Regions from separate parts of the Mesorhizobium sp. M1E.F.Ca.ET.045.02.1.1 genome, predicted to be linked through region 4. Evidence: predicted binding sites of a transcription regulator. Region 4 holds the regulator's gene; each other region holds the start of a gene.

Region 1 (4,925 bases), 3.0 Mb from region 4:
CTCGGCAGAGGCTTCACCGGCGGCGGCGCTACCCTCCCCCTCGTGGGGAGGGTGGGCGCGCAGCGCCGGGGCGGGGGGAGCGCCGGCGCCGTCAGCACTATCTGCATCGCCGGCGCTTTCACCCCCACCCGCGTCGCTTCGCGCCGCGACCTCCCCCATCGAGGGGGAGGTGGGAGCCTCAGCCGCCATCGGCTCTGTCGCGGTTACGGCTTCTTCGACAGTCTCGGTTTGAGGCTGCTCTTCCGACACCGGCTCTACGCCAATCTCTGCGGCGGGCTCTGTCCCGGCGTCTGCCACCGCTTCCGTGGTTTGCGCTTCGTCTGCCGTTTCCGAAACCTCGGCAGTCGATGCTTCGGCAACGGCATCGGCGGTTGCCTTCGCCGCCTGAGCCGCCTCGTCCGCCGCCAGCTTCGCTGCGGCGGCCTCACGGACGGCGTTGTCCTGCGCCTCGAGCTTGGCCTTCACCTCGGCGGCCGGCTTTGGCTCGGCGCGATAGCCGAGGCCTTTGAGGATCTCTTCCATGTCGTCGGCGGTGGCGCCGAGGATCGACATCATCGGCGGCGTCACCATGAAGGCGTGGCCGTCATAGGCGCCGTCCGGGCGCTGGCCGAGGCCGGGCTTCCAGTTGGTCGCCGGGCGGATGAGGTCGGCCAGCCGCTCCAGTATGTCGACGCGCACGGCGCGGCGCCCCAGATTGCGATAGCCGGCGAGCTTGTAGAAGGTCTTGTCGAAGGCCACGTCGATGACCACCGAGGTGCGGCCCGAAGCCAACGCGTGGACCACGTCGCCGAAGCCGGGCTTGTCCTTGCCGTCGTTCTTCAGCGCCCAGAGCAACGTCACCAGCCCGGCCGGCGCCGGCTTGATCAACGCCGGCACAAAGACATGGTAGGCGCCGAAGCGCACACCGAGGCGACGCAGCGCTGCGCGGCCTTCCTGGTCGAGCGACTTCATTTCCTCGGCGATGTCGCGGCGGTTGATGAGGCCGAAATGCTCGACGAGCTGGAAGGCGATGCCGCGGGCGATGCCTGCGAGCTGCTCGGCATTCTTCAGATCGACCAACGGCTTCAGCAGCGTTTCGATCTGGAAGTTGACGAAACGCTCGGCGCGGGCCGCGACCTTGTCGCGTGCCGGTCCGGTGAGCTGCTCGTCGGCAAGCAGCACAAGGCGCGGCTTCAATGCCTCGTCGCCGGCCACCAGCGTCCCGATCGGGGCACCGATCCAGCGCAGGATGCCGTCCGAGCCCAACGCCAGATCGCCGTTGGAGCAGGCGGCGAAGCGTTCGGCGCGTGCCTCGAACTCCGCGCTGAGCGCCTTCTGGGCAGCAGTGCGCACCGCCTTGGCGTCTTCGCCGCCGGCGCTCTGGTCGGCGGTGAAGCGGAAACCCTGCAACTCGCCGACATGATGGCCTTCGACGAGGACGGTTCCGGTAGGGCTGATTTCGGCTTCAGGCATGGTATTTTCTCTAAGGCGCCGCATGAGGACGGAAGTCCTGCGGTCTACGAAGCGTTTCGTCAACCGCTCATGCAGCGCATCCGACAATCTGTCTTCGATTTCGCGCGTCTTTTCCTGCCAGTGTGCCTGATCGGCCAGCCAGCCCGGTCGGTTGGAGACGAAGGTCCAGGTGCGGATCTGGGCAATCCGGTGCGACAACGTGTCGATGTCGCCATCCGTCGTGTCGGCCCGCCGCACCTGCTCGGCCATGTAATTTTCGTCGACATGGCCATGGCGCGCAAGGTCCAGGTAGATCGAGGCGACAAGGTCGGCATGCTGGGCGGGCGCGATCTTGCGATAGTCCGGCAGCGCGCAGGCTTCCCAGAGCAGCGCCACGCGCTCCCTGCCGGTGGCGAGCGCCCTGATGCCCTCGTCGCGCGACAGATGCTCAAGCGCCTGGGCATCGACCGCCGGCAATGCCCGGGTCAGCCCTTCGACCGGCGCGTTGGTTTCGATCGAGCGCTTCAACGCGTCCAGGCCGGAGAAATCGAAATCGGCGGTGCGCCACTGCAGCACCTTCACCGGGTCGAAATCGTGCCCCTCGATCTTCTCGACCAGACCCTCGTCGAGCGGATCGACCTGGCCGGTGACGCCGAAGGTACCGTCGCGCAGATGCCGGCCGGCGCGGCCGGCGATCTGGCCGAGCTCGGCGGCGGTCAAATTGCGGTACTGGTAGCCGTCGAACTTGCGGTTCTGGGCGAAGGCGACGTGCTCGAGGTCGAGGTTCAGCCCCATGCCTATGGCGTCGGTGGCAACGAGATAGTCGACGTCACCCGACTGGAAGATCTCCACCTGGGCATTGCGGGTGCGGGGCGAGAGAGCGCCGAGCACGACGGCAGCACCGCCCTGCTGGCGGCGGATCAGCTCGGCGATCGCGTAGACCTCGTCGGCGGAGAAAGCGACGATCGCCGTGCGTCGCGGCAGGCGGGTGAGCTTCTTCGATCCGGCATAGGCAAGGTGCGACAGCCGCGGCCGCGTCACAACCGACACGCCCTTCAGCAGCTTCTGGAGGATGCCGTGCATGGTGGCGGCGCCCAAAAGCAGCGTCTCCTGGCGGCCGCGCAGATGCAGGATCCGGTCGGTGAAGATATGGCCGCGCTCGAGATCGCCGGCGAGCTGCACCTCGTCGATGGCGACGAAGGCCGCATCGGTCTCGCGCGGCATCGCCTCGACGGTGCAGACCGAATATTTCGCGCCCGCGGGGACGATCTTCTCCTCGCCGGTGACCAGCGCCACCTTGTTGGCGCCGACCTTCTCGCAGACGCGGCCATAGACCTCGCGGGCAAGCAGTCTGAGCGGCAGGCCGATGACGCCGGTCTCGTGCGCCACCATGCGCTCGATGGCGAGATGGGTCTTGCCGGTGTTGGTAGGCCCAAGCACAGCCGTCACGTCGCGGCCCGAAAGGATCAACGGCTGGGTGTGTTTGGGCTGGATATTCATCGGCTCGGAAATTTAAGTCTTTCTGCCGCTTGTTGTCGGGAACGCAGCGATGCCGCCGCGTGTGACAGGCGACACATAGGGATTTCAGGCGCGAAGCGAAAGTGGAATGTTTCCCTTACAGACCACACTCCGACAGGCAGGGGTCAAAATCCGCTGTCGATTAACCGTTGGAACGAGTCTGGAACGAATCGGCGACGAATCGCTGACTCGTCCTGATTCAGGTTTTGTTCACGGCTATATGTGGATTTTTTGACGATGAGTCTCACCACATGCTGAATCCCGGAGTTGGCCCGTTTCATGCTTGCCTCAGCCGTGCCTTGAAGGGTCGTTAACCTTTGCCGGCGAACGGTCAGGACTATCTGAATGCGGTCGCCAAGATTATGAAATTGTTGATCTTTCCTAATCGGCGTTAATCACTTCCGAACCGTTTCCGGCTCTTCGCGTTAACTTTTCGACCAAAGCCGGAACGAATCGGCGACGAATCAGCGATCTGCGAGTTTTCCCGGTTTGTTCACGCCTAGATATGGTGTCGTCCACAGCTTGCGCACCGAAAATTCACAGCTTGTGAACGAGGTTTCGCACAGGGCACGGCGAGGCCGTTAACCTTTGCGTGCCGAATTGAGGCAAGGTGTCGTGTCGGCGATGGACGACGCAGAAAGAAAAAGGCGGCCCGAGCGTTCAGGCCGCCCCGCAACCGGGACAAGCCTCAGGCGAAATACTGCCCGCCATTGGCGGTGATCGTCGAGCCGGTGATGAAGCCGGCCTCGTCCGAGGCCAGGAAGACGACGCAGCGCGCGATTTCTTCCGGCTCGCCGAGGCGACCGACCGGGATCTGCGGGATGATGCGTTCGTTGAGCACCTTCTCGTCGATGGCCTTGACCATCTCCGTGGCGATGTAGCCGGGGCAGATGACGTTGACGGTAATGCCCGCGCGCGCGCCTTCCTGGGCCAGCGCTTTCGAGAAGCCGATGTCGCCGGCCTTCGACGCCGAATAGTTGGCCTGGCCGGCCTGACCCTTCTGGCCGTTGATCGAGGAGATGGTGATGATGCGGCCGAACTTGCGGTCGCGCATGCCGCCCCACAGCGGATGCGTCATGTTGAAGACGCCGGAGAGGTTGGTATCGATGACTTCCTTCCACTGCTCGCGCGTCATCTTGTGGAACATGGCGTCGCGGGTGATGCCGGCATTGTTGACCAGCACTGACACCGGGCCGAGATCGGCCTCCACCTTTGCGATGCCGGCGGCGCAGGCGTCGTAGTCGGCGACCGACCATTTGTAGACCGGGATGCCGGTCTCTGCCTTGAACTTCGCGGCGGCCTCGTCATTGCCGGCATAGTTGGCGGCCACCGAATAGCCGGCACTCTTCAGCGCCACCGATATCGCCGCACCGATGCCGCGCGATCCGCCCGTGACGATTGCTACCTTGGACATGAGGTTCCTCCCTTTTTGTCGCTGAAGCGAATAGAGAGTAGCGAATAGGGATTTGGTGTCCCATCGCGCCGACGCCGTTCTTCTCTATTCGCTACTCCCTATTCGCTATTCGCTCAGAGCGCTTCGACGCACAGGGCGACGCCCATGCCGCCGCCGATGCAAAGCGTCGCGAGACCCTTCTTTGCGCCGCGCCGGCGCATTTCATGGACCAGCGTGTTGAAGATGCGGGCGCCTGAGGCGCCGATCGGATGGCCGATGGCGATGGCGCCGCCATTGACGTTGACGATCGACGGATCCCAGCCCATGCCCTTGTTGACGGCGCAGGCCTGCGCGGCGAAGGCCTCATTGGCCTCCACGAGGTCGAGATCCTTGACCGACCAGCCGGCCTTCTCCAGCGCCCTCTTCGAGGCCGGGATCGGGCCCGTGCCCATGATCGCCGGATCGACGCCTGCTGTCGCCCAGGAAGCAATGCGGACGAGCGGGGTGATGCCACGCCTGGCGGCCTCAGCCTCCGTCATCAGCAGCGCCCCGGCGGCGCCGTCATTGATGCCGGATGCGTTGG
Region 2 (4,925 bases), 910 kb from region 4:
GACGCGCCGTAGGGGTTCTGCCGGCCGCCGCCGCGGCCGGAGGCAAATGAGCCGCCGCCATAAAGATTGCCGTAGCCGCCGTAGGAATTGCCGCTGTCTGCGACATCGACATGGGTTTCCGGCAATTCGTCGAGGAAGCGCGACGGGATCGTCGATTGCCACAGCCCGTGGATCAGGCGGTTGGAGACGAACCAGATGTGGAGGTTCTTCTTGGCGCGCGTCAGGCCGACATAGGCAAGGCGGCGCTCTTCCTCCAGGCCGGAGCGGCCGCCTTCGTCGAGCGCGCGCTGATGCGGGAAGAGGCCTTCCTCCCAGCCGGGAAGGAAGACGGTCTCGAATTCGAGGCCCTTGGCCGAGTGCAGCGTCATGATCGAGACCGCATCGAGCGACTCGCCCTGCTCGGCCTCCATGACCAGCGCCACATGCTCGAGGAAAGAACGCAGCGATTCATATTCCTCCATGGAGCGGATCAGCTCCTTGAGGTTCTCCAGCCGCCCGGGCGCTTCCGCCGAGCGGTCGTTCTTCCACATGTCGGTGTAGCCGCTCTCCTCGAGAATGGTCTCGGCGAGCTCGGTGTGCGGCTTGGTCTCCAGCGCCTTCTGCCAGCGCTCGAAATTGGCCGCGACCTCGCGGAGCGCTGCGCGCGGCTTCGGCTTCAACTCGTCGCTTTCGGCAAGCGTCGCGGCGGCCTCCAGCATCGGGATGCGTAATGTCCGCGCCGTGTCGTGGATCTGGCGGATGGTGGCTTCGCCCAGCCCGCGCTTCGGCACGTTGACGATGCGCTCGAAGGCAAGGTCGTCGCCGCTGTTGGCAACGACGCGGAAGAAGGCCAGCGCATCGCGGATTTCCATCCGCTCGTAGAAACGCGGACCGCCGATGACGCGATAGTTGAGCCCAAGCGTGATGAAACGGTCTTCGAAGGAACGCATCTGGAACGACGCGCGCACCAAGATCGCCATGTCGTTCAGATTGTGCTTCTGGCGCTGGTAGGCCTCGATCGTCTCGCCGATAGCGCGAGCTTCTTCTTCCGAGTCCCAGGCGGCATGGACATGCACCTTATCGTCCTCGGGATCGTCGCGGTCGGTGAACAGCGTCTTGCCGAAGCGGCCTTCATTGTAGGCGATGAGGTGCGAGGCCGCGCCCAGGATGTGGGCGGTCGAGCGGTAGTTGCGCTCCAGCCGGATGATGGTGGCGCCCGGGAAATCCTTGTCGAAGCGCAGGATGTTGTCGACCTCGGCGCCGCGCCAGCCATAGATCGACTGGTCGTCGTCGCCGACGCAGCAGATGTTTACGGTGGATGCGCGCCGGTTTCCCTCCCCCTTGAGGGGAGGGTGGCCGGGCGAAGCCCGGTCGGGTGGGGGCCTCGCGGCAGTGCTCGACGCTCTGGTGTTTGGTGACTGGGCGGTGCCTTCTGCGGCGACCCCCTCCGCCCGCTTCGCGGGCACCTCCCCCTCAAGGGGGGAGGACTGCGGCCGCTGCGCCAGCAGCCGCAGCCACATATACTGCGCGGTGTTGGTGTCCTGGTACTCGTCGACCAGGATGTATTTGAACTTGCGGTGATAGTCCTTCAGCACGTCCGGATAGGCGCGGAAGATGCGGATCGGGTGATAGAGCAGGTCGCCGAAGTCGCAGGCGTTCAGCGTCTGCAGCCGCTCCTGATAGGCCTTGTAGAGCTGGCGGCCCTTGCCGTTGCCGAAGCTGCGCGCGTCGCCTTCCGGAATCTCGTCGGGGCCGAGGCCCTTGTTCTTCCAGTTGTCGATCATCTGGGCGAACTGCTTGGCCGGCCAGCGCTTGTCGTCCAGCCCTTCGGCCTGGATCAGCTGCTTGATCAGCCGCACCACGTCGTCGGTGTCGAGGATGGTGAAATCGGATTTCAGCCCGGCAAGCTCGGCATGTCTGCGAAGCAGCTTCACTCCAATCGAGTGGAAGGTGCCGAGCCACGGCATGCCCTCGACATTGCCTTCGCCGATCAGCAAGCCGATGCGCTGCTTCATCTCGCGCGCGGCCTTGTTGGTGAAGGTCACGGCGAGGATCTGCGAGGGGAAAGCCCTGCCGGTGGCAAGGATATGGGCGATGCGGGTGGTCAAGACCCGCGTCTTGCCGGTGCCGGCGCCGGCCAGAACCAGAACCGGGCCTTCGGTGGTTTCCACCGCCAGCCGTTGCTCGGGATTGAGGCCCTTCAGATAGTCGGGCGCGCTGTTTTGAGCGCTGCGGGCGGCCATGGCGCGCGCGGCAATGCCGGACGGGGCCGCGGGCCGCGCATTCGGTTCGTCAAAGAAGGGCATGTCTTCCGAAAACCCGGACATCGCCCCGAATGTAGTGATTCGGCAGCGAAAGGCCAGAAGCGTCTACGTTTTGTTCCATTTTTGCGCTGCTCTGGTTCGCTTGACAGGCGCGGCCGGGGAGGGAAAGCTGCCGGCAGGGCAGGGACGGCACGCCGTTGCCTGAGAGGCGCCGCGCGGCGCAACAGTCGAAGGAGTATCATCTTGGCTGTCACCATCACCTCCCTCGTCCTCTTCCTCATCGGCATGGTTCTCGGCGGCGGCGGCGTCTGGTTGGTCTCGCTGGGCGGCAGCTGGTACTACGTGATTGCCGGCCTTGCTTTCCTGATCACCGCCTTTCTTGTCTTCCGCCGCAAGTCGACATCGTTATGGCTCTACGCGGCGTTCGTGATCGCCACGCTGTGCTGGGCTGTCTGGGAGATCGGCTTCGACTGGTGGCAGCTCGCTCCGCGCGGCGGCGTCATCGTGCTTATCGCGCTGTGGCTGCTGACGCCGTGGGCACGCCGCGGGTTCGCTGGTCCTGACGGGCGGGCGCCGTTGATCCTGGCGGTGTTGGCCTCGCTTGCGGTCGCGGGGTACTCGATGACGGCCGACCCCAAGGACATCGGCGGCACGCTGGGTTCCGACAAGGTGGCGCCGACGGCCAATCTCGGCGGCGACATGCAGGCCGGCGAATGGCATTTTTACGGCCGCACGCCGTTCGGCCAGCGCTACTCGCCGCTCGACCAGATCACGCCGGACAATGTCGCAAGGCTGCAGCCGGCCTGGACCTATCGCACCGGCGATGTGAAAGGTCCCGACGATATCGGCGAGACGACCTATCAGGTGACGCCGCTGAAAGTTGGCGATGCGCTCTTCATCTGCACGCCGCACAACTTCGCCATCGCCATCGATGCCGCGACCGGCAAGGAGAAGTGGCGCTATGATCCGAAGATCAAGCTGGACCCCGACCGCCAGCATCAGACCTGCCGCGGTGTTTCCTATTACGCCGATGCCAAGATCGCGGCCGGACAACCATGCGCCGCGCGTGTCTATCTGCCGACGTCCGACGCGCGTCTGATCGCGCTCGATGCCGCGAACGGCCAGGTATGTCCGTCCTTTGCCGAAGGCGGGACGCTGAACCTGCTCGCCAACATGCCCTATCCGAAGTCGGGCTACTATTATTCGACCTCGGCGCCGCTGATCGTCGCCGGCAAGATCATCGTCGGCGGCGCGGTCAACGACAATTATTCGACCGAGGAGCCTTCGGGCGTCATTCGCGCCTACGACGCCGGCACTGGCGCGCTGTTGTGGAATTGGGATTCCGGCAATCCGGACCAGACGACGCCGCTGCCTGCGGGGCAAAAATACACGAACAACTCGCCGAACATGTGGTCGACGGCGAGCGCCGACGAGAAGCTCGGCCTGCTCTATGTGCCGCTCGGCAACCAAACGCCGGACCAGCTCGGCATGGGCCGCAGCGCCAATGTCGAGAAATTCTCCTCCTCGATCACCGCGCTCGACCTCAACACCGGGCAATTGCGCTGGGTTCGCCAGCTGGTGCATCACGATCTGTGGGACATGGACGTGCCGGCCCAACCGACGCTGGTCGACATCACCTCGGTCAACGGCACGGTCGTGCCGGCACTGGTCGGGCCGACCAAGCAGGGCGACCTCTATATGCTCGACCGGAGCACCGGAGAGCCGATCATCCCGGTGAAGGAAATGCCGGCGCCGGGTGGCGCGATCGAAGGCGACCATGCCTCGCCGACACAGCCGGAATCGGACCTGTCTTTCAATCCCAAGCCGCTGACCGGCGCCGACATGTGGGGCGTCACCATGTTCGACCAGCTGGCGTGCCGGATCGAGCTCAGGAAGCTGCGCTATGAGGGGCGCTATACGCCGCCCTCGCTGCAGGGATCGCTGATCTATCCCGGCAATTTCGGCGTCTTCAACTGGGGCGGCGTCGCGGTCGACCCGGTGCGGCAGGTGATGTTCGGCATGCCGACCTATCTCGCCTTCACGTCCAAGCTCATTCCGCGCGCTGACGTGCCGCCGCCGGGCGACAACACCAAAGGCAGCGAACAGGGGCTCAACCGCAACGAGGGCGCGCCTTACGCGGTGGTGATGGGACCGTTCCTGTCGCCGCTCGGCATTCCCTGCCAGGCGCCGCCCTGGGGCTATGTCGCCGGCGTCGATCTCAGGACGGGAACTATCGCCTACAAGCATCGCAACGGCACCGTCTACGACATGACGCCGCTGCCGCTGCCGTTCAAGGTCGGCGTGCCGGGCATTGGCGGGCCGATGGTCACCGCCGGCGGGGTCGCCTTCCTGGGCGCCGCGGTCGACGATTATCTGCGCGCCTACGATCTCACCACCGGCAGGCAGCTCTGGCGGGCAAGGCTGCCCGCGGGAGGGCAGTCGACGCCGATGACCTACACGGTCGCCGACGGCCGCCAGTTCGTCGTCATCGTCGCCGGCGGTCACGGCTCGGTCGGCACCAAGCCGGGCGACTACGTGATGGCCTACACGCTGCCGAAGTAAGGCGCCGGGTTAAGCTCAAAGGCCAAGGTGGCTCCTCAGGCTGGGCACTTGACCGAGCACCTGGTTGGTGAGGTCGGGGCCGGCAGCCGCTTCGGCCTGCTTGATCAAAGTCTCGCCGGC
Region 3 (4,925 bases), 3.5 Mb from region 4:
GCTGGACGTTAGGCATGTCTATGAACAAGCCATCGAACACTGCCGATGACATCCTGGCCGCCGCGCGACGCTTCATCGTCGCCGGCGGCTACAACGGGTTCAGCTACGCCGATATCGCCGAGGTGATCGGTATCCGCAAGGCCAGCATCCACCACCATTTCCCCAGCAAGGTCGATCTGGTGCAAACCCTGGTCAGGCGCTACCTCGAGGATGCCGTCACGGGCATGGCGGAGCTTGAGCGCAATGTGCCTGAGCCGCCTGAGTTGCTTCGAACCTACGCCGGCTTTTGGGCTCGCTGCATTGAGGATGCGAGCCGGCCGTTCTGCGTCTGCGCACTGCTCGCCAGTGAGCTTCCGGCCCTTCCGCCAGAGGTTGCCGTGGAAGTCCGGGCGTATTTTCAGTTTCTCTCGGGGTGGCTGACCGGTGTCATCGAGCGGGGCGCCCGGCAAAGCACGTTGACAATTTCCGCTGCGCCGCGCGTTGAGGCGGAGGCCTTCATGGCGACCGTGCACGGGGCGATGCTTTCTGCGCGAACCTATGGCGATACTGCGGCTTTCGCCACGATCATGACGCCGACATTGCAGAAGCTGATCCCAGAGGCCGTTTGACGCCGGCAAAGGAAGGTCCGCTTGGAGAAACGGACCCGGCGCGCTTGCGGGTTCCTTGTGACTACGCCGCCTGCGCCATCCGCTCTGCGCTCATGCGGTAGGAAATCGCTTCGGCGAGATGGATGCGGCCGACCGTTTCGCTGGCGTCGAGGTCGGCCAGCGTGGGCACTTTGAGTCTTATTTAGTTGATAAGTTAACGAAAGAGGAGCAGAAATTTCAATTGGGGAATTGTAGCGAGGGGGATTGCTATGCGCAACTTAGGCATAATTGCGGTAGTTGCTTTTTTGTTTATAGAAGGTTGTGTTTCAACGCAGTTTGAAAAGTTAAAACCAATCAGCCAGTCTGACGTATATAAAGTTGTTGCCGAGGTAAAACGTCAAATAGGAGTTTATACAGCATACCAGAGGTCGTCTTTGGGGTATCCTGCAGTGCTAGCCAACTCACGAGCTAAGGTTTGCGGCAACGGCCTAATTGGATTTGATATAGTTTCTGTCAAATGGAATTGCTTTCAACATCAGAGGGCACTGTAAGCGCCGGTGCTGTTGTAAGCCCTATGCCAATAGGTGGGGGAACCGTTGGAGGTAATTTGGGGGCAAGCCAGGTGACAACCGACAGCCAAACGCTCCTTGTGCAAGAGGAGGTCTCACTCAGCAGCAAACCGGTGGACTATCAACCAGGCGCCCTCGAAAAGGCTCCGATAGCCAGAGCAATGGTTAACTTGTGGAGCGCTGCTCTGCAGAGTGGCGATGATGCCAGCGATGTATGCCTGAAGTTGAAGCAGGGATCTACCGACGCCAATACGTTCAAAATGTCGATCAATGTCGTTAAGGATGTCAATGGCAAGGTGAGTGTGGGTCTAGCTCCCATCGCTCTCACCGCAGGCGGTGAATTCAAGGGTACTACTGGCAATACAATAACAGTGAAATTCGAGCCGCATGATTTCAGGCAGGTTCCGCAGCCCCGCCCGAGGCCATGTGCTCCCAGAGACACTCGTCCCGAATGCCAGAAGCATTTCATTCCATCCTGACGAACAGAGAATAGCTCAGGTATTCCGATGGCTTGGGTGGCGCCGAAAAGCTGTACGGAAAATGCTGAAATCTACGCCGCCTGCGCCATCCGCTCCGCATTCATGCGGTAGGAAATCGCTTCGGCGAGATGGATGCGGCCGACCGTTTCGCTGGCGTCGAGGTCGGCCAGCGTACGTGCTACCTTCAGCACGCGGTGATAGGCCCGCGCCGAAAAGGCGAGCTTCTCGCTGGCGTCCTTAAGCAGCGCCAGTCCGGCGCCATCGGGCCTGGCGATCTCCTCGATGATCGCAGGCGGGCAATGCGCGTTGGTGGTGGCCGCAGCACTCAGCCTTTCCAGGCGCTCGCGCTGGATGGTGCGGGCGCGGGCCACGCGCTGCGCCACCGAGGCGCTCGTTTCGGCCTTGTCCGGCCGGATCAGGTCGCTAGCGGAGACCGCCGGCACCTCAATCCGAAGGTCGATGCGGTCGAGCAGCGGGCCGGAGATGCGCGCCTGGTACTCGGTGCGGCAGCGCTCGCCGCGCAGGCAGCGATAGCCGGGCTCGCCCGACATGCCGCAGCGGCACGGGTTCATCGCCGCCACCAGCTGGATGCGCGCCGGGTAGGTGACGCGGTGGTTGGCGCGTGCGATCACGCAGTCGCCGGTCTCCAGCGGCTGGCGCAGCGCATCCAGCGTCTGCGGCGTGAATTCCGGGAATTCGTCGAGGAACAGCACGCCGTGATGGGCAAGCGACACCTCGCCTGGCCGGACCCTTAACCCGCCGCCGACCCTCGCCGCCATCGAGGCGGAGTGATGCGGAGCGCGGAACGGCCGCCGGTCGGTGAGCTTGCCTTCGCCGAGCTCGCCGGCCACGGAAGCGATCATCGAGACTTCCAGCAGCTCCTTCGGCGCCAGCGGCGGCAGGATCGAGGGCAGCCGCTGCGCCAGCATCGACTTGCCCGAGCCGGGCGGCCCGACCATCAAAAGATTGTGCCCGCCGGCGGCCGCCACTTCGAGTGCCCGCTTGGCGCTTTCCTGGCCCTTGATGTCGGCGAGGTCCGGCAGGTCGCGCGCCGCGAGCTGGATGCCGGCCTCGGGGCGCGACAGCACCTGCGTGCCGCGGAAATGATTGGCGATGGCGATCAGGCTGCGCGGCGCCAGGATGTCAAAATCCTTGCCGGCCCAGGCCGCTTCCGGCCCGCAGGCGAAGGGGCAGATCAGCCCCTTGCCTTCGGCATTGGCGCCGATCGCCGCCGGCAGCGCGCCGGCCACGGCCGCGATGGTGCCGTCGAGCGAAAGTTCGCCGAGCACGACATAGCCGGCCAGCATGTCGCCCGGAACGGCGCCGAGCGCCGCCATCAGGCCGAGCGCGATCGGCAGGTCGTAGTGGCTGCCTTCCTTAGGCAGGTCGGCCGGCGCGAGGTTCACCGTCACCTTCTTCGAAGGCATCGACAGGCCCGATGCATGGAGTGCCGCCTGCACGCGCTCGCGGCTTTCGGCCACCGCCTTGTCCGGCAGGCCGACGATCTGCATGCCGACCTTGCCCGGCGCGATCATCACCTGGACATCGACCGGCACGGCCTCGATGCCCTGGAAAGCCACCGTGCGAACCCGCGCCACCATGTTTCTCAAGCCCCCGGATGCCGGCTCGCGCGCGGATTTGCGATCAGCCCGCGAGCAAGGTCAGGTCAGACAACCATAGATTTTGGATTTAGGCAAGAACATTACGGGAACAGAGGAACGCCGTCTGGCGACGATCCTGGGCCGCGATGATACGCCACTACCGTCCGGGACTGCAGTACGGTCAAGCCGTCGGCGATGCGCCGCGCCGCTCGAGCGCGGTCTTGCGGATGATTTCCGCGATCTCCGGGCTGCTGCCGCACAGCATCTGGAAATCCGCCGAGTGCAGCGACAGGAGTGAGACCGCCGTTGCGGCGCTGACGGTCGCGATACGCGGTTCGCCGCTGATCAGCGCTATCTCGCCGAAGAAGGCGCCGGGGGACATTCGCTGAGACAGGAGTAGAGGTCTCGTTAGGGTGGGGGAGCGGACCTTCCATCGATCTGCTCTGTTTCCACACTGGTTGCTGGTTGACATACACGCGCTTTATGATTGCTGTTTAAAGCTCTGGTCGGGCCCGTTGCCCGAGCGGCTGGTTGTGCGGGAGGGACTCTATGGCCCAGCAGGAGCAGTGGCAGCTGGAAGGCAGCGGCGCGGAACTCTACGAGCGTTACTTGGTCCCGGCAATTACCGCCCTGTGGGCCGCCGACCTAGTGGATCGTGCTGCGCCTCAATCTGGTGAGCGGGTTCTGGACCTCGCCTGCGGCACCGGCGTGGTGGCACGCGTCGCGGCCGAGCGTATGGGAGGGGGGCAGGTCGTCGGCCTCGACATCAATACGGGCATGCTTGCCGTTGCTCGATCGCTCCCGACAGGCGCTGGACCGCGTATTGACTGGTGCGAAGGAAGCGCGCTCGAAATGCCGTTCACTGACTCCACCTTCGATCTCGTTCTTTGCCAGCTCGGACTGCAGTTTTTCCCGGACCGATCGGGTGCGCTACGTGAAATGTTCCGGGTGCTGGTGCCTAACGGCCGACTGGCCTTAAGCGTTTTCAGCGCTATTGACCACACTCCTGCGGCGAAGGCTCTGGCAGATGCCTTGGACCGACATCTCGGTCCAGGCGCTTCGGCAACCAAACGGTCCGAGCATTCACTCGCCGATGCTGACGAGCTTTACCGACTGGTGGCTGGCACGGGCTTTCGCCATGTGACCGTCCACACGATTACCCAGAACATCCGATTCCCCTCGCCAAAGGAATACGTGCGACTACAGCTAGCAGCAACTCCCCAGGCTGGACTGGTGAGCGGAATGGATGCCGGACATCGCGACGCAGTAATCACAGCGATCACGGGTGATCTAAGTTCCTCGCTGGCAATCTATTCAAGTGGAGGGGAGTTGACGTTCCCCCAAGAGGCTCACGTCCTGGTCGCTCGCAGATAGCAGCTGTCGTTGCGGCGCGAGCATCGCTAAGACGCTCGGTTCCTCCCGACGGTCGGGATCGACCGCACGCGATGCAATCGCTAAGCTGCGGGCGGCAAATCCCCGCGTCTCGATCGCCCTCGTCGTAGTCTATGACCGGTTCGGGTCAGGAGCGCTGGTTGCGCTCGACGTCGGGTTTCGGGAAGGAGAAACGGCCCAGGAAGGGCAGCAATGGGTGGGGGGAAAGGTGCCGTTGGCTCATCTGCCAGAACGAGCAGGTCGCGCCAGCTCCCGACATTGCCGGCCAGCCTCGCAAGTGTCGTGATACGATCCGTT
Region 4 (4,925 bases):
GCCGAATGCAGCGTGCTGATGCTGCGCTGAGCCGACCTCTTATTCCGCAGTCAGCGTGCGGGTCAGCGGATGATCCGGATCGGCGAGCCCGTCGACGACGTTGAAATGATGGCGATCCGGCTCGACCACCGAGTTTGTGGCGGCGCCGAGCCCGGTCCAGATGTTGGCAAGCAAGGCGCTCTGGCGCAGGAACTCGGAGCGCTCGCCGCCGCCGGCCCAGCAGGTGATACGGGTTCCGTTCATGGGCCGCAACAGCGCCGGGCTCTCGGCCGACGCTTCCTGCTCGTCGATCGCCAGCGTCGCGTTCATCTCTGTGAACATGATCGGCCGCAGGTCGTGCACGCCCGAAATCGAAACGATGTGGCGTACGCGTCGCGCCACTTCGGACCCCAGCGGAGTGGCCGTGGTCATCATCCGGCTGGCGAGATGTCCGCCGGCCGAATGTCCCGTCAGCATCAGCGGGCCATCGACCATTGCCGCCGCCGTGCCGATCGCGGCCGCGACTTCTTCCACGATGCCGCTGATCCGCGCTTCGGGGCAAAGCGTGTAGGAGGGCATGGCAACCGCAAAGGATCTGCTGATCGCGCCGTTGGCCAGGTGCGACCAGCAACTCTTGTCCGACTCCATCCAGTAGCCGCCATGAATGAACACCACGAGCCCTTTCGGCGTTGCGCGCGGAAGAAAGAGATCGAACCGGTTGCGCGGCGCTTCGCCATACACGATGTCGAGCCGTGCACGGCCCTCGGCCAGAAGCCTTTCGCGAAACGCGCGCGCCGGCGCCTGCCAGGCCGCCGGCCAGCGGTCGCCGCCAGCGATGTTCGCCCCGTTGGCATAGGCATCGTCCCAATCCGTGATGCGATGATCGAGCACCGGCCCCTCCCAAACGCGTGGCTTTCGCCAGCAATGGCCGGCGCCGGATGCCGCGTCAATGCTTCCGACCGGAGACATTTTATGCCCGAAACAAGTTCCGGCTGGTGCGATCCGGCAAAACCGGCGCGAGTTGCCTCGTATCAGGTCACAGCGGTCTTGACGGCGAAGCGCGCGTCCCGCCAGGCACCGGTGCGCAGGATGTCTTCCAGCACCTGGACGGCATCCCAGACGTCGCGGTAGCCGACATAGAGCGGCGTGAAGCCGAAGCGGATGGTCGCCGGCGCGCGGAAATCGCCGATCACGCCGCGCTCGATCAATGCGCGCATAACCTGGTAGCCATGGGGATGAGCGAACGACACCTGGCTGCCGCGCTCGGCGCCGTCGCGCGGGCTTTCCAGTTCGAGGCCGAGGGCGCCGCACCTGGCTTCGACGAGGCGGATGAACAGATCCGTCAAGGCGATGCTCTTGCCGCGCACGGCATTCATGTCGACCTTGTCCCAAAGGTCGAGCGCTCCCTTCAGCGCCCGCATCGACAGCACGGGCTGTGTGCCGCACAGGAACCGCCGGATGCCGGTACCGGCGGCATAACCCTGTTCGAACGCGAAAGGCCGGGCGTGCCCCCACCAGCCGCTGAGCGGCTGGCGAATGTCGTCGTGATGGCGTTTGGCGCCATAGATGAAGGCCGGCGAGCCGGGCCCGCCATTGAGGTACTTGTAAGTGCAGCCAATTGCGAAATCGGCGTTCGAACCATCGAGATCCACCGGCAGGGCGCCTGCCGTGTGGCAGAGATCCCAGACGATCAGCGCGCCGGCCCGATGGGCCCTGCGTGTCAGGGCAGCCATGTCGCGCAACCGGCCGGACTTGTAGTTGACGTGATTGACCAGGATGACCGCGACACGCTCATCGATCAGGTCCTCGATCGTCGAGGCATCGACGCCCTCGAGCCGCAACACCGTGCCGGGCCGCGTGGAGGCCACCCCTTCCGCCATATAGAGGTCGGTCGGAAAGCTGTCGCCCTCGGCAACGATCACCGACCGGTCGGGCCGCATCGCGAGCGCCGCATGCAGGACCTTGTAGATGTTGATCGAAGTCGTGTCGCAGACGACGGTCTGGCCGGGCCCGGCGCCGATCAGGCGCCCAAGCCGGTCACCCAATTCGACAGGCATGTCGAACCAGCCGGCAGTGTTCCAGGCGCGGATGAGATCGTGCGCCCATTCGCCCGTCGCCGCCTTCTCGATCTCGTCGAAGACATCGGACGAAGCAGCACCCAGCGAATTGCCGTCGAGATATATCACCCCTGTCGGCAATGCGAAGCGGCGGCGCATCGAGCGTAGCGGATCGGCCGCATCCATCGCCTCGATTTCGGCGAGATCGGGAAGTGCGATCATGATCCTGTAGCCCCCATCGGTCATTCACGAATAGTGCGTCGACGGCCCGACATCAACCGTGCCTCACATGACTGGAATCGCTCGTGGCAGCGCCAACGCGGCATGCGATTTCCGCCGTGCGCGGTGTGAGGTCGTTGACGGTTTGGCTCCGTTTCGTTCACGGCCCGCGAGCTTTCCCGGCGTCGACGTCCTTCCGCATGCCATCATTCGCGCCGGTTATTCAACGCACGGAGGAGCAACGCGCAAGCACGTGGGCATCGGAAAAAACTGTAAGGAATTCAATGCCAGATCGCCGGTCCCGGTGCCCAAAAGCCGCATTTCGGCGTCTTTGCGGGCCGCGCTCTGGTTATCGCCGCGCTAACGCATTCATTAAACTTTAAACGGTTGCGGAACACAACTGGAACAGATAGTGTTTGTTCTGGGTTTGTTTTTCTGATTCTGGTTTCAAAACCCATGGGGGCCGCCATGCTGACGCGCAAACAACATGAACTCCTGATGTTCATCCACGAACGGCTCAAGGAAAGCGGCATTCCACCGTCTTTCGACGAGATGAAGGAAGCCCTCGACCTGGCCTCGAAGTCGGGCATTCATCGTCTGATCACGGCGCTGGAGGAGCGTGGCTTCATTCGCCGGCTGCCCAACCGGGCGCGCGCCCTGGAAGTGCTGCGCCTGCCCGATTCGATCGCGCCTGGCCTCAATGCGGCGAGGAAGTTTTCGCCGAGCGTCATTCAGGGGAGCCTGGGGCAAGGCGGTCTCGGCCGGCAGATCAAGCCCGCGGCGTCCTCGCGTACGCCCAGCAATGACGACGATGCCGCGTCGGCTGTGTCGATCCCGGTGATGGGCCGGATCGCGGCCGGCGTGCCGATCGACGCCATCCAGCATCAGACGCATACGATCACGGTCCCGCCGGACATGATCGCGGGCGGTGAGCATTATGCGCTGGAGGTCAAGGGCGACTCGATGATCGAGGCCGGCATCTTCGATGGCGACACGGTCATCATCCGCAATGCCAACACCGCGAGCCCGGGCGAGATCGTGGTGGCGCTGGTCGACGACGAGGAGGCGACGCTGAAGCGCTTCCGCCGCAAGGGCGCTTCGATTGCCCTCGAAGCCGCCAATCCGGCCTATGAGACTCGCATCTTCGGTCCGGATCGCGTCAAGGTTCAGGGCAAGCTCGTAGGGCTCATTCGCCGCTATTGAGTGGCTGTAGCGGCTTCGCATCGGTCTTTTCAGGCCGCTGGTAAGGCGCCAGCCCCCTTGCCTCGCGCGAATACCGTCGTTGCTCGTGCCAGGGCCGGTAAGGCTTTTCGACGGCATACTGGATGGCGGCGCGCGCCGTTGCCGATTGCGGATCGAAGAAGACGGCGGCGCTGCCGTCACGCGCGAGTTGGCGCTTGGTGACGACAAGGATGCGCGGATCGCGGCAAGGATTGTAGGCCGTGGCGTCGTCTATGACGATGAGGTCGGCGAAGCCGCAGGCCGGCCTGGCGCTGTTGCGATTTTCCGCCAGCGCGACAATCGCGCCGGACGGGTGCCGGCCGATGCAGAGGTCTCCCGTGCAGTAAAAAGGCGACCCTGGCGGCAGGTCGACGGGATCGGCGATGTCCAGCGCGCCCTTGGCGAATGTCTCCGGCGGCACGATCGTTTCAGCCTTCAGCGCGCGTTTCCAGTTGTCGGTGGTGAACTCGTTGGAACGGTCACGATTGACAGCGAGCTCGCCGCCGCCGATCGGCATCGCCACCAGATGCGCGTCCTCCGAGATCAGCACATCCGGCGTGCGGACATGCGGGATGGTCAGCACGCCGGCCAGCGCGAAGGGAACGGCCACCAGCCTGAGCCAGGTGGTGGCCATGGTCGCGATGACAAGCGCGACCGTCACCAGCAGCACCGACTGGATCGAGATCAGCCCCACGGCATCGACTGGCGAGCGTTCCGAAATCCACGCCGAGATCGCGATCATCGCCGCCCTTGCCCATCACATAGAGAAACGGACCGTCGAGGCCGAATGGCATGGTCAACGCGCTCAGGACGGCGAACGGCATGACGATCAACGAGACGATGGGCATAACCGCCAGATTGGCCAGCAGGCTGAGCGGCGACACCCGCTGAAAATGCCAGATCGCAAACAATATCGTTGCGCTTCCGGCGATCAGCGACGTCACGGCAGCGCCACCCAACCCAACCGCCAGCCTTCGCAATAGGAACCGCGGAAACGACCGTTTTGCAGGGGGTGTCCTCACCTTGTCGGCGCGGTAATCGGCCCAGCCGGCATAGGCGCCGACCAGGGCAGCGGTGGCTGCGAACGACATCTGGAAGCTCGGGCCGACCACTTCATGCGGCGACACCAGGATGACGGCGATGGCCGAAATCGCCAGATTGCGCATCGTCAGGGCCGCGCGGTCGAACAGCACGGCGATCAACATGACCGCGAGCATGATGAAACTCCGCTCGGCGGCGACCACGAGGCCGGAGATGACGAGATAGGCGGCGATCGACACCAAGGCGATTGCCGCGGCGTATTTCTTCACCGGGCGGCGCGAGGAAAAATCCGGAAACAGCGCGAAGGCGCCGCGCAACAGAAGCATGATCGTGCCCGCGACAAGCGCCATGTGCAGGCCGGAGATCGAGATGATGTGATAGATGCCTGTCCGCCGCATCGACTCGTTG

What was found. The regulator LexA, encoded in region 4, represses DNA repair genes until DNA is damaged. The targets are predictions, from matches to a motif close to TGTTCNNNNTGTGTTCNG.
Region 1: a site for LexA is predicted at 3,100-3,117, ahead of EJ070_RS11525 (helicase-related protein). Genes of this name have one in related genera too.
Region 2: a site for LexA is predicted at 2,357-2,374, ahead of EJ070_RS21400 (UvrD-helicase domain-containing protein). Genes of this name have one in related genera too.
Region 3: a site for LexA is predicted at 3,331-3,348, ahead of EJ070_RS08650 (YifB family Mg chelatase-like AAA ATPase). Genes of this name have one in related genera too.

What each region holds. Positions count from the first base shown of each region.
Region 1 is NZ_CP034447.1:2,371,599-2,376,523, forward strand. Features, by position in the region: gene EJ070_RS11525 (helicase-related protein) at 1-2,931, opposite strand, end outside; gene EJ070_RS11530 (beta-ketoacyl-ACP reductase) at 3,638-4,363, opposite strand; gene EJ070_RS11535 (acetyl-CoA C-acetyltransferase) at 4,477-4,925, opposite strand, start outside.
Region 2 is NZ_CP034447.1:4,457,025-4,461,949, forward strand. Features, by position in the region: gene EJ070_RS21400 (UvrD-helicase domain-containing protein) at 1-2,306, opposite strand, end outside; gene EJ070_RS21405 (glucose/quinate/shikimate family membrane-bound PQQ-dependent dehydrogenase) at 2,487-4,805, shown strand; gene EJ070_RS21410 (hypothetical protein) at 4,821-4,925, opposite strand, start outside.
Region 3 is NZ_CP034447.1:1,832,441-1,837,365, reverse strand. Features, by position in the region: gene EJ070_RS08660 (TetR/AcrR family transcriptional regulator) at 21-608, shown strand; gene EJ070_RS08650 (YifB family Mg chelatase-like AAA ATPase) at 1,707-3,236, opposite strand; partial or broken gene EJ070_RS08645 (cyclic nucleotide-binding domain-containing protein) at 3,418-3,612, opposite strand; gene EJ070_RS08640 (methyltransferase domain-containing protein) at 3,786-4,610, shown strand.
Region 4 is NZ_CP034447.1:5,370,781-5,375,705, reverse strand. Features, by position in the region: gene glp (gephyrin-like molybdotransferase Glp) at 1-30, shown strand, start outside; gene EJ070_RS25860 (alpha/beta hydrolase) at 40-870, opposite strand; gene kynU (kynureninase) at 1,011-2,258, opposite strand; gene lexA (transcriptional repressor LexA) at 2,724-3,458, shown strand; partial or broken gene EJ070_RS25845 (ComEC/Rec2 family competence protein) at 3,442-4,925, opposite strand, start outside.